3 regions of the Pseudomonas viciae genome follow, and region 3 is predicted to be linked to each of the others. Evidence: predicted binding sites of a transcription regulator. Region 3 holds the regulator's gene; each other region holds the start of a gene.
What was found. Region 3 encodes FliA, which starts transcription of late flagellar genes. Its sites were predicted from a motif close to CTAAAGTTTNNNNNNNNNNNGCCGNTAA; they were not measured.
Positions count from the first base shown of each region.

Region 1: the regulator FliA is predicted to act here: its motif matches at 2,396-2,423, upstream of EPZ47_RS13135 (methyl-accepting chemotaxis protein).
Region 2: the regulator FliA is predicted to act here: its motif matches at 2,600-2,627, upstream of EPZ47_RS21875 (methyl-accepting chemotaxis protein).

Region 1 is NZ_CP035088.1:2,872,935-2,877,233, forward strand. It holds gene EPZ47_RS13120 (ribonucleoside triphosphate reductase) at 1-1,447, shown strand, start outside; gene nrdD (anaerobic ribonucleoside-triphosphate reductase) at 1,479-1,640, shown strand; gene EPZ47_RS13130 (anaerobic ribonucleoside-triphosphate reductase activating protein) at 1,637-2,332, shown strand; gene EPZ47_RS13135 (methyl-accepting chemotaxis protein) at 2,444-4,063, shown strand; partial or broken gene EPZ47_RS13140 (4Fe-4S binding protein) at 4,216-4,299, opposite strand, start outside.
Region 2 is NZ_CP035088.1:4,958,792-4,963,090, reverse strand. It holds gene EPZ47_RS21885 (XdhC family protein) at 164-1,144, shown strand; gene EPZ47_RS21880 (radical SAM protein) at 1,134-2,090, shown strand; gene EPZ47_RS21875 (methyl-accepting chemotaxis protein) at 2,675-4,299, shown strand, end outside.
Region 3 is NZ_CP035088.1:1,765,819-1,770,117, forward strand. It holds gene flhA (flagellar biosynthesis protein FlhA) at 1-2, shown strand, start outside; gene flhF (flagellar biosynthesis GTPase FlhF) at 14-1,369, shown strand; gene fleN (flagellar synthesis regulator FleN) at 1,486-2,316, shown strand; gene fliA (RNA polymerase sigma factor FliA) at 2,313-3,056, shown strand; gene EPZ47_RS08115 (chemotaxis response regulator CheY) at 3,222-3,593, shown strand; gene EPZ47_RS08120 (protein phosphatase CheZ) at 3,612-4,299, shown strand, end outside.

The DNA of each region.
Region 1 (4,299 bases), 1.1 Mb from region 3:
TGAAGGCCTCAACGGCGTGCCAGGTCGGGTCGAGGCCGGGCCACCCAAGCACCTGAGCAGCGCCTTGGGACAGATGGTGAATTTCCTCGGCACCCTGCAAAACGAATGGGCCGGGGCCCAGGCATTCAGCTCGTTCGACACTTACCTGGCGCCCTACGTGCGCAAGGACCAACTCAGCTACGACGAGGTTCGCCAGTCGTTGCAGGAGTTCATCTACAACCTCAACGTGCCGTCACGCTGGGGCACGCAAACGCCGTTTACCAACCTCACGTTCGACTGGGTCTGCCCGCAGGATCTGCGCGAACAGATCCCGGTGATCGGCGGCGAAGAGATGCCATTCGCCTATGGCGACCTGCAAGTGGAAATGGAGCTGATCAACCGTGCCTACATCGAAGTGATGCAGGCTGGCGATGCGAAAGGGCGGGTGTTCACGTTCCCGATCCCGACCTACAACATTACCCATGACTTCCCGTGGGACAGTGAGAACGCCGATCGGCTGTTCGAAATGACCGCTCGCTACGGCTTGCCGTATTTCCAGAACTTCCTCAACTCGGACATGCAACCCAACCAGGTGCGCTCAATGTGCTGCCGCCTGCAACTGGACGTGCGTGAGTTGCTCAAGCGCGGTGGTGGCCTGTTCGGCTCAGCGGAACAGACCGGCTCCCTGGGGGTGGTGACGATCAACTGCGCACGCCTGGGCTATCTGTACAAAGGGAATACCAGCGCATTGCTGCAACGCATCGATGCGCTGATGGAGCTGGCGAAGGAGAGCCTGGAGGTCAAGCGCAAGGTCATCCAGCACCACATGGATGCCGGTTTGTACCCCTACACCAAGCGCTACCTGGGCACCTTGCGCAATCACTTCTCCACCATCGGCGTGAACGGCTTGCATGAAATGCTGCGCAACTTCACCGACGACCAGCAAGGCCTGCACACCGAGCAGGGTCGGGCGTTCGCGCTGAAACTGCTGGATCACGTGCGGGCCACGCTGCTGCGTTTCCAGGAAGAAACCGGCCACCTCTACAACCTGGAAGCCACGCCCGCCGAAGGCACCACCTACCGCTTCGCCAAGGAAGACCTCAAGCGCTACCCCGACATCTTGCAGGCCGGCAGCCCGGTCGCCCCGTACTACACCAACTCGTCGCAACTGCCGGTGGGCTTCACCGACGATCCGTTCGAAGCCCTGGAGCTGCAAGACGAACTGCAATGCAAGTACACCGGCGGCACCGTGCTGCATCTGTACATGGCCGAGCAGATTTCCTCCACTCAGGCCTGCAAGCAACTGGTGCGCAAGGCCCTGGGACGTTTCCGCCTGCCGTACCTGACCATCACGCCGACCTTTTCCATCTGCCCGGTGCACGGTTACCTGGCCGGCGAACACGAGTTCTGCCCCAAATGCGACGAAGCCTTGCTGCTGCAACAGCAGTTGGCAGGCAGCGTTCACTGATCCGATCCATCGACCGCAAGGAGCTTCTCCCATGAACGCATCACAATCTCTTCCGCAGGCACAGCGTCAACGTTGCGAAGTCTGGACCCGCGTGATGGGTTACCACCGCCCGGTGGCGGCCTTCAACCCGGGCAAGCAGTCCGAGCATCGCGAACGGCTGCACTTCACTGAAAGCGCGGCCGGGCGTCCATGAGTCGAGTGCTACGGGTCGGGGGCATGGTGCCCCTGACCACCCTCGATTATCCGGGCCAACTGGCTTGCGTACTGTTTTGCCAGGGTTGCGCCTGGCGTTGTCGTTACTGCCATAACCCGCAATTGATCCCGCCGCGCGGCAGCGAGGAGGTGGATTGGTGTCGGGTCTTGGCGTTCCTGCAACGCCGCCAGGACCTGCTCGATGCCGTGGTGTTCAGCGGCGGCGAGCCGACCTTGCAGGACGGCCTGGCCTCGGCCATGGAGGAGGTCCGGCAGATGGGGTTTCGCGTCGGCCTGCACAGCGCCGGAATCAAGCCGGCGGCCTTCGCCAAAGTGGTCGGTCTGGCCGACTGGGTGGGCTTCGACATCAAGGCGTTGCCCGAAGATGCCCTGGACGTGACCCGGGTCGAAGGCAGTGGTGCCGCCAACTGGCGCAGCCTCGACCATCTGCTGGCCAGCGGCGTGGAGTATGAATGCCGTACCACCGTGCATTGGCACCTGTTCGACCCCGAACGGTTGTTGACCCTGGCCCGCCGTTTGAGCGAGCGCGGCGTCAGCCGGTTCGCCGTGCAATTGGTGCGCACTGCGCGGATGCTCGACCCCCATCTTTCCAGCGTCTCGGCACAAGCCTTGCAACCTGAGTTGTGGGCCGCCCTGCGCGAGTTGTTCCCCTCGTTCGTCTTACGCAGTTGACCGAACGCAGGGATGAACGACCGACAGCGGCCCGGGATGACCGGGCCACACTTTTTTAAGGTTTTCAAATGCGCTGCCAGTCGGCAGGTAATTGAACAGGGAGCATTTGATATGACCAGACTCACCACTGCCCAACGTATCGTGATCGGCTTTGCCATCGCCCCACTGGCCTTGATCGCCTTGGCGCTGTACGCCTTGAGCGACCTGGCGATGCTGCGCGACCAGGCCGAGCAGATCGTCAGGCAGGATTGGCCGAAGATCGATCCGATCATGGTGATCGCCACGGGCGTGCGCGATAACGCCAGGAACACCCGGGACCTGTTGATCGACAAGAACAATGCGCAAGTCCAGCAATCGATCGACACCACCCGGCAACGCATTACCCAGGCCTTTGCCACGCTGGAGCCGTTGTTCGATCAACCCGAAGGCAAGGCCGCCTATGCCGAGCTGAAGAAGCGCCGCGAGGCTTATGTGGCAGCGTTCGTCCAGGTGCAGGCGTTGATCCGCCAAGGCGCTACGGACGAGGCGATGACGCAGCTCAAGCAAGGCGTGATGCCGGCAGAGCTTGAGGTGTACAAAAGCCTGGATGCGCTGATGGCGATGCAGGGCAAGGTCTTTGTCGAACGTGAACAGTTGGCCCAGGCGCGTTACAGCGATGCGCGGCGCAACATGCTCGCGCTGGTGCTGGCTTGCCTGGCCCTGGTGAGCCTTGTCGCGATACTGGTGACCCGCAGCGTGACCCGTCCACTGGGGGGGGAGCCCAATGACGCGGCGCGGGTGCTGAACCTTATCGCCCAGGGCGACCTGACGATCCGGGTACCGGTGGGTGTCGGCGCCAACGACAGTGTGATGAGCAACATGCATGACATGCAGCAGAGCCTCAACAGCATGGTCCGGCACATTGCGGCCTCGGTGGATCGGGTGGCCAGTTCCTCCGAAGAATTGAGCGCGGTGAGCAGCCAGACCAACAGCACCTTGCAGTTGCAAGGACAGGAAATCGAACAGGCTGCGGCGGCGGTGAACCAGATGACCGCCGCCGTGGATGAAGTGGCGCGCAATGCCGTGAGCACCAGCGAAGCCTCGCGGGTGTCCGAGCAAACCGCCCAGCGTGGCCGTGAGCAGGTTCAGGAGACGGTCGCTTCCATTACTGCGCTGGCGGACGGTGTGACGGACAGCTCCGGGCGAATCCAGCAATTGGCCGGACGGGTGCAGGACATCAGTTCGGTGTTGGATGTGATTCGCAGCATCGCTGAACAAACCAACCTGCTGGCCCTGAACGCCGCCATCGAAGCGGCTCGCGCGGGTGATGCCGGGCGTGGTTTTGCGGTGGTCGCCGATGAAGTCCGCGCACTGGCCCATCGGACCCAGGTTTCGACCCGGGAGATCGAGGACATGATCGGCAATATCCGCCTGGACAGCGGCCACGCGGTGACCTCCATGCAAAACAACAGTGAACTGGTGCAGGCCACCCTGCTAGTGGCCCAGCGCTCCGGCGATGCCCTGGATGAAATCGCCCATTCGATCTCGCAGATCAACGAGCGCAACCTGATGATCGCCAGCGCCACGGAACAGCAGGCCCTGGTGGCCCGAGAGGTGGACCGCAACCTGGTGGGTATTCGCAACCTGTCCGAACAGGTGCTGCTGGGCGCCCGCCACACCGACACCGCCGGCCAGGACCTGGCGCAGATGGCCGGTTCGCTGCATGAGACGGTGGCGCGGTTCAAGGTATAGGCGAGGCACTGCCAGGCTTCACAGCAATCGACCTCACCATAAATCCCCTGTGGGAGCGAGGCGGTGGGTCAGTTTGCGGTGATGTTGGATGTGCCGACGTCATCGCGAGCAAGCTCGCTCCCACAGGGGGAGTTCAGGTGTTGGAGCGGTGATCACCAACCCCGGAACTGCAACCACCAGCCATAGCCCACCAAGCTGCTGGCCAGGACCAGGCAGGCCATGGCTGCCAGTCGTTG
Region 2 (4,299 bases), 3.2 Mb from region 3:
ATTGCGTGCGTTATCTGGTCGAGGTGGTGGCAGCTGTGTTGCCGCGTTGCGAGCGTCGTTGCCGTTTCATGTTGCTTAAATATTTGATTGTTAGCACATGTCTTCCCGCGGAGAGGTAGGGTGAGTATCGAACTGGTAATTTAGTAAGATGGGGCGCAGAGCTATGCAGCATATTGATCTACAGGTTATTGAGCATGCGTTAGCTTGGTCTCTTGCGGGGGAGGTTGTGTGGCTGTGCACTGTCTTGGGTACTTTTGGCTCGTCACCGCGCGAACCCGGATCGATGTTAGTCGCGCGGCGAGATGGCGGGCATATTGGTTCCTTGTCGGGTGGTTGTGTCGAAGAAGATTTTATCGAGCGACTTCAAGCTGGTGAGTTTAATCATCCAACAACTATTCTGCGCTATGGTGACTCTTCAGGACCACAAGGTCCACGGATATCACTGCCATGTGGCGGCATCCTCAAAGTTTTGGTGGAGCGTTTTTCGGCTGTCCCTGAAAGTTGGTCTCAAATGGAGTGTTTACTTGCAACTTTGCGAGGGCAGCTCCGCGTGACTCGCCACGTTGATTTGCGCGACGGTAAAGTACACTTGAGTGAGGATGTTGGTTTGGGTCCTCGCGTGATTGAGGGGCCGGATGGTATGTCTCTGCAGATCCGATTCGGTCCATCTATTCGTCTTATAATTGCCGGTATCTCGCCTGTTTCTGTGGTCTGCGCAGACTTTGCGCGTACTCTAGGTTTTGAGGTTATAGTCTGTGATCCGCGAGAGGAGGCTCACATAGGTTTCAACGTGTCTGGCATTGAGGTTCGCAAACAACTGCCCTCACAATTCATTGCTGCCAACGGTTGTCATCAAGCCACAGCCGTCGTGGCATTAACCCACGACCCCCGTATTGACGACCTTGCCATTATCGAAGCGGTACGTACGCCAGCATTTTATATCGGTGTTATGGGATCTGTACGCACTTCAGCAGTCCGAGCTCAGCGACTGCGACGCTCTGGGGGGTTGAGTGAGGCGGATATCGCCCGCTTGCATATGCCTGTTGGTTTGGCGCTGGGTAGCAAGACCCCTGCTGAAATTGCGTTGGCTGCGATGGCCGATATTATTCGCGTATACCGGGCACGGCCGCGCGATGAGCTCTGAGGCTTCCTATCGGATTGTAGATATACGAGGCAGGCGATTTCGCAGCCTCCAGCTAAGTTCGATCAGTGCCTGCAATTGCGCGCGCTTGCGTTCTGAAAACGGTGCTCTGCCGCTTGAAAAATTTTTGACAGCAGTGGAGTACCTTAAGCAGGTTCATGACCTACGTACCTTGCGTCTCGCTGGGGGTAAGCCTTCGATCAGTCCGCTGTTTGATCGCTTGGAAGTGGCACTCGGGTCTCTTGACTTTGAGGGCGTGTCACTGACCAATAATGATCAATTACTGTCTCGTAAGGTTGGCATGTTGCGCGACGCCGCAATTAAGCGCATCAACGTCTCGCTGGAGACCCTCAATCCACGAGACTTTCGTCGTATCGCCCGTGGAGGGGATTTGAGTGAGGTGCTCAGTGGCATCGAAAAGGCACTCGGCGCTGGACTGCAGTTAAAGATTAACATTGTCCCTATGCGTGGACATAACTACGAGCAAATTCTGCTTGACTTCTGCCTCGCCCTGGGAGCTGGGCTACGTTTTATCGAGCTAATACGGATGGGGCATCTAGCGAGCGATTGCGAGTCCTTTTCGCAGCAATTCATTGGTATGCAAAAGATCCTTGCTCTTGTATCGCAGAGGCATTTCTTCGCACCATTAGCAGGTACGACGGTTGCCACTACGCAGCGTTCCGAGATCCCTGGTCGAGGTTGCTTTGGCATAATCGCAAATGAGAGCGCTCCGTTCTGCGTCAGTTGCACTTGCCTACGACTTACCTCAACAGGCTGGCTTTATAGATGCCTTTCGTTTAGTCGCAGCCGTTATTTTTGCAGCCTACTGGATCTACCCAAGAATGAGGCGTTGACGGCGATTAGAGAGTCATCTAAACGTGCCTTGGCGGATAAGCAGAGGCAGGAGCTTACTGGCGATATTCTGTTGATGAAATTAATCGGTGGTTGATCGACATAGCGACAGAAGGAATCTTGCGGGACCGGTTTGTGGTGTAACTTACTCTAGTTTAAGTCTTTTCAACCGCTCGCGACAACACGCGCACTGCAAACGAGCGAAAGTTATAATGTGCATTGTTTCTATCAACGGCAACGTATTCAATACAGCAGGCCCCGTCAGTTCTTAGCGATTAAAACGTATCTGAATCACAATGATTTGAATGACCAATTTTTACAGGCGTTTGCTATAGATAAACAGTTGATGGCGTCGGAACTTCTCGCTTCTGGTCTCCTTCACAAGTGGTTATTTCAAAGCTTTAGACTTGGATGGTTGGTGCTTCGATTGCGGTTCTATTGCTCTGTAGAGTCTATCGTAAGAATGGATTGCCTATTTATTTTAATGGGTTCATCTACATTGCTATAGAGGTTACTCCTTGTTCTTCGGTGTCGACAAAAAAATTCCGTATCCGATAGGTAATGATTTGTAGAAGAAGTGATCAGCTAACATAAGCGATGGCTACCATAAAGGTGCGGGGGTGAAGGGTGATAAAGTTTAGATCAGTTCAGACTTTTTTTGTCGCTCAGTCGGGAGTGGCAATGGTGTTAATTATAGCAACGTTGTTAGGCTTAAGTTTTTTGTTTGGCAAAACCAATACCGAGGAGATTAAAAAGGCTACAAACATTTTGGCTGCGGACAAGGCTCAGGCGGAACTCACCAATCTTGCAAAATCCAAAGCGACCGAAATAAGCGCCAAACTTAAATCATCACTACAAGTGGCAAAAGATCTCGCCGTAACTAACTCTTTGCTAGGAAAGAAAAATCCCTCAGGTGATCCTCTTGCAACCTTATCTAGGGAGCATCTTTCCAACTTGATTAAAGAGATGCTGATTGCGAACTCGGACCTGTCAAGTGTCTACCTTGCTTGGGAACCTGGAGCATTTGACAATGAAGATGCGCTTTATTCAGGCGAAGTATCAAATGGTTACGATGGCTCAGGTAGATTTCTAACCACTTGGTACCGTGACGCCAAACAACAGGTGAAAATTATGGCCGCCCCCTCTGTTGATAGTCGCACCAAGACGGGGACTGGGGATCGGGAAGGTGAATATTATCTTTGCGCTAAAGAAAGAAAGTTGCCATGTGTTACTGATCCAGCTGTATATGACATGGGGTCAGGTAAAAAAGAATTACTTTCCTCTTTTACGGTTCCGATTATCATAGATAATGCTTTCTTTGGTGTGGCGGGAGTCGACGTACCGTTATCGTTTATTCAGCGTCTGTTGGTTGAAAGCAATAGTGCTCTTTATAAGGGCGTAGGAACCATGACCTTGCTGTCAGCAAACAATCGTATTGTGGCAAGCACAGCTAATGAGGAAGAAATGGGGAAGCTCGCCTCTAATATTCTTTCTCCAGATGATATCTCTTTATTACAAACTGCTAAAAACCACTTTGTACGTTACGAGGTTGATGAAAAAGCTGGGGTTGTCAAGTTGTCTATGCCCTTAGAGGTCACTGATTCGGGATTATCTTGGACGTTATTTGTGAAAATTCCGCTTGAAGTTGTCATGAAGCAGGCGTGGGATTTGCAGCAGGAACTGGTGAGTAATAGCGTGCGGGATCTTCGAGCAATGGCGTTGATTAGTACATTTGTCGCAGTGGTAGGCGTTTGCCTGTTGTGGTTCATCAGCTTAGGAGTTGGGCGCCCGCTTAAGCAAGCAGCAAATCGACTTTCAGATATCGCTGATGGTGAGGGGGACCTGACACGCTCTCTGAACATTGATCGTCGTGATGAACTAGGTGCAATCGGTGCTGGATTCAATAATTTCTTAGTCAAGCTTAGGCTTTTGATAGGTCAAGTTGCTTCGCTTACTGCGGATATCGCTGATACTGCGAACACTATGCGCGCAAACTCTGACGTAACTGTGACCAAAGTAGAAAAGCAACTGGAAGCAGTCGAGCTTATCGCGGCGGCGGCCCAGGAAATGGCTGCTACTGCTCACGAAGTATCTCAAAGTGCAGGTAGGGCGGCCGATGCAGCAAACAATGCTGACCAATCTGTAAGGTCAGGTCAGGCTGTTGTGTTAGCAAGCGCTCTAGCTACGCAAAAGCTTCAAGAGGATCTGGTTCATGCTTCTGACATGGTCCAAGCACTGGCTGCGGGAAGTTCTGAGATCAACAAAATACTCCACAGTATTCAGACTATAGCAGGGCAAACAAACTT
Region 3 (4,299 bases):
GAGGTAGTGGTTTATGCAAGTGAAGCGTTTTTTCGCCGCCGATATGCGTCAGGCCATGAAGCTGGTTCGTGACGAGCTGGGCGCTGAAGCAGCCATCATTGGCAATCGCCGGATCGCTGGCGGTGTCGAGTTAACGGCTGCCCTGGATTACAAGTTGTCGGCGCTGGCCCCACGCGTTCCGAACATGGAACTCGAGGATGAGCTGCGTAAGACTCAGTCGCGCATCGCCAGCGCCCAGGCCGAATTGAGCCTGCGCAGTAGCGAAGGCGAAGGTGTCGCAGGCAGCAATCGTCAATTGTTCGCCGGTCAGCCGCTCACCGCCGGCCTGCCGTTGACCGCGGCCGAGCCGCTGGTCGAGCAGGCCCAGGCCGAGCCGCGTCGTCCGGCCCCGGCCCCGGCGCAGGCCGCGCCAGCCAGGGGTGTTGACCCGCGTGCCCTGGACTCGATGCGCTTTGAACTCAACAGCCTGCGTGAACTGATGGAGGTTCAGCTCGGCTCCCTGGCCTGGAACCAGCTGCAAGGCAGCCGTCCGGCCCAGGCCAACCTCTGGCGTCGCCTGCAACGCATCGGCTTGTCCGGCCCGTTGTCCCGTGACCTGCTGGCGCTGATCAACGGTATCGAAGAGCCTCGCCAGGCCTGGCGCATGTTGCTGGCACACTTGGCGCGGATGATCGTCACGCCGGAAGTCGAGCCGCTGGAAGAGGGCGGGGTGATTGCGATGGTCGGCCCTGCCGGCATGGGCAAGACCACCACCCTGGCCAAGCTCGCCGCCCGTTATGTACTCAAGTACGGCGCCCAGAGCATCGCCCTGGTGAGCATGGACAGTTTCCGCATCGGCGCCCAGGAACAACTCAAGACCCTGGGCCGGATCCTCAATGTGTCGGTGACCCATGTGGATCCGGGCCAGTCCCTGGTCCAGGCGCTGGAACCGCTGCTGCGCAAACGCGTCGTGCTGATCGACACCGCCGGCCTGCAAGCCAGCGATCCGGCCCTGCGCATGCAGCTCGAAAGCCTGGCCGGGCGCGGTATCAAGTCAAAAAATTATCTCGTGTTGGCAACCACTAGCCAAAAGCAGGTTCTAACCGCCGCGTACCACAGCTACAAACGCTGCGGGCTGGCCGGCTGCATCCTGACTAAGCTGGACGAAACGGCAAGCCTGGGCGAGGTGCTGAGCCTGGCGATCGGTCATGAATTACCGGTGGCCTACCTGACCGACGGACCGCGGATCCCGGATGATTTGCATCTGCCGCGCCGTCATCAACTGGTCAGTCGTGCCGTGAGTGTGCAAATGCAGGAAGAACCCAGCGAAGAAGCCATGGCTGATATGTTCGCTGATATCTACCACAGCCCGACCAAGCAGGTCGGCTGAGGTAATCATGAATATTTTTTGTACCTACATCGATGGTCTGCCATGCATTGTTCCGAATGGGAACGCGCAGCCAGTAATGTGGCCTCCGTCTAAGTAAGACAAGGTAAAGAACGAACATGGGCAGCATGCATCCCGTACAGGTGATCGCGGTGACCGGCGGCAAAGGTGGCGTCGGGAAGACTAACGTGTCAGTGAACTTGTCCCTGGCTCTGGCAGAGCTTGGCCGACGGGTCATGCTGCTGGACGCCGACCTGGGCCTGGCGAACGTCGATGTGCTGCTGGGGCTCACGCCCAAACGCACGCTGGCGGACGTGATTGAAGGCCGCTGCGAACTGCGCGACGTGCTGCTGCAGGGGCCCGGCGGGATTCGTATCGTGCCGGCTGCCTCCGGCACCCAGAGCATGGTTCACCTGACCCCGGCCCAGCACGCGGGCCTGATCCAGGCCTTCAGCGACATCGGTGATAACCTCGATGTGCTGGTGATCGACACCGCTGCCGGTATCGGTGACTCGGTGGTCAGTTTCGTCCGCGCTGCCCAGGAAGTGCTCCTGGTGGTCTGCGACGAACCGACGTCCATCACCGACGCCTATGCCCTGATCAAGTTATTGAACCGTGACTACGGCATGAACCGCTTCCGTGTCCTGGCCAACATGGCCCAGAGCCCGCAGGAAGGTCGCAACCTGTTCGCCAAGTTGACAAAGGTCACGGATCGTTTCCTGGACGTCGCCCTACAATACGTCGGCGCTGTGCCCTACGACGAAAGCGTACGCAAGGCTGTCCAGAAGCAACGTGCGGTTTATGAAGCCTTTCCCCGTTCCAAATGTGCGCTGGCGTTCAAGGCTATCGCCCAGAAGGTTGATACCTGGCCACTGCCGGCCAACCCTCGCGGGCACCTGGAGTTTTTCGTCGAGCGTCTCGTGCAACAAACAGCAGGGCCCGTGCTATGACAGCCAGCGGTTACAACCATCTCTATAAAAAATCGGCACGGGACGCCCAATACGAACTGATCGAGCGTTACGCGCCACTGGTCAAGCGTATCGCCTACCACTTGCTGGCGCGGTTGCCGGCCAGTGTCCAGGTTGAGGACTTGATCCAGGCAGGCATGATCGGCCTGCTCGAAGTGTCGAACAAATACGACGCGAGCAAAGGCGCCAGTTTCGAAACGTATGCCGGTATTCGCATTCGTGGGGCGATGCTCGATGAGGTCCGCAAGGGCGATTGGGCACCGCGTTCGGTGCATCGCAACACCCGCATGGTCAGTGACGCGATCCGCGCTATTGAAGCTAAAACCGGGCGAGACGCTAAAGATCACGAGGTTGCGGCCGAACTCCAATTGAGTCTCGATGATTATTACGGGATTTTGAACGACACCTTGGGCAGCCGCCTGTTCAGTTTCGACGACCTGCTGCAGGACGGCGAACACGAAGGGCTGCACGAGGACGGCGCGAGTGCTCACATGGAGCCATCGCGTGACCTGGAAGATGAGCGTTTCCAGAGCGCGCTGGCGGATGCGATTGCCAATTTGCCGGAGCGTGAGCGACTGGTCTTGGCGCTGTACTACGACGAAGAGCTGAACCTCAAGGAAATCGGTGAGGTCCTGGGGGTCAGCGAATCGCGGGTCAGCCAGTTACACAGCCAGTGCGCGGCCCGTTTGCGGGGGCGTTTGGGGGAGTGGCGAGCGCGCTGACAGCTGTGTGGGAGCATTGCGAACGAGCTGGTCTGGCATGCGCTGCGCCAGTCTCCAACCGTGGTGCTCCAGGCCGTTGTCGAGTGTTGTGCCGGATTGATTGAAATGGCGCGTTCAGGTGCTGGGCGCGTTTAAGACTGCTTGGAGGTCGAATTGGACAAGAACATGAAAATCCTCATCGTTGATGACTTCTCAACGATGCGGCGGATCATAAAAAACCTGTTGCGTGACCTTGGGTTCACCAACACGGTCGAGGCTGACGATGGCACTACTGCCATTCCGGTCCTCAACAGCGGGAGCATCGACTTTCTGGTGACTGACTGGAACATGCCCGGCATGACCGGTATCGACTTGCTGCGCCATGTACGCGCCGACGAAAAACTCAAGCACCTTCCGGTGCTGATGGTGACTGCCGAAGCCAAGCGCGAGCAGATCATCGAAGCGGCCCAAGCCGGTGTGAACGGCTATGTGGTCAAACCCTTCACGGCCCAGGCGTTGAAAGAGAAGATCGAAAAAATCTTCGAACGCATCGGTTAACGGCGCCACGGGGGAGCTATGGACAACGAATCTTCAATGGGCGACTTCGAATCGACCCTGAAAAAACATGCCCGCGAACTGGTCGACAGCCTTGAAAAAGGCCGCTTTGGCGATGCGGTTCAAATGATCCATGAGCTCAACCAGACCCGTGACCGAGGTCTGTATCAGGAAGTGGGCAAGCTCACGCGTGAATTGCACAGCGCAATTGTCAATTTCCAGATCGACCCGCACATGCCGCAGGCCGAGGAAGTCTCGCAGATCACCGACGCTACCGAGCGTCTGGGTTATGTGGTCAAGCTGACCGAGGCCGCAGCCAACCGCACCATGGACTTGGTGGAGAGCGCAACGCCGCTGGTCAATGGCCTGAGCGAAGAAGCCCAGGCCTTGAGCACCGATTGGGGCCGGTTCATGCGTCGCGAAGTCGGCGCTGAAGAGTTTCGGGAACTGGCCCGCCGGGTCGACGGTTTCCTGACGCGCAGCGGCACCGAGACCCGCGCCGTGGCAAGCAACCTCAACGACATTCTGCTGGCTCAGGACTATCAGGACTTGACCGGCCAAGTGATCAAGCGCGTGACCCAATTGGTCACCGAAGTTGAAAGCAATCTGCTCAAACTGGTGTTGATGGCCAGCCAGGTCGACCGCTTTGCAGGCATCGAACACGACCGTGAAGCGATACTTGCTGAAAAAGATCCACAAAAACATCTCT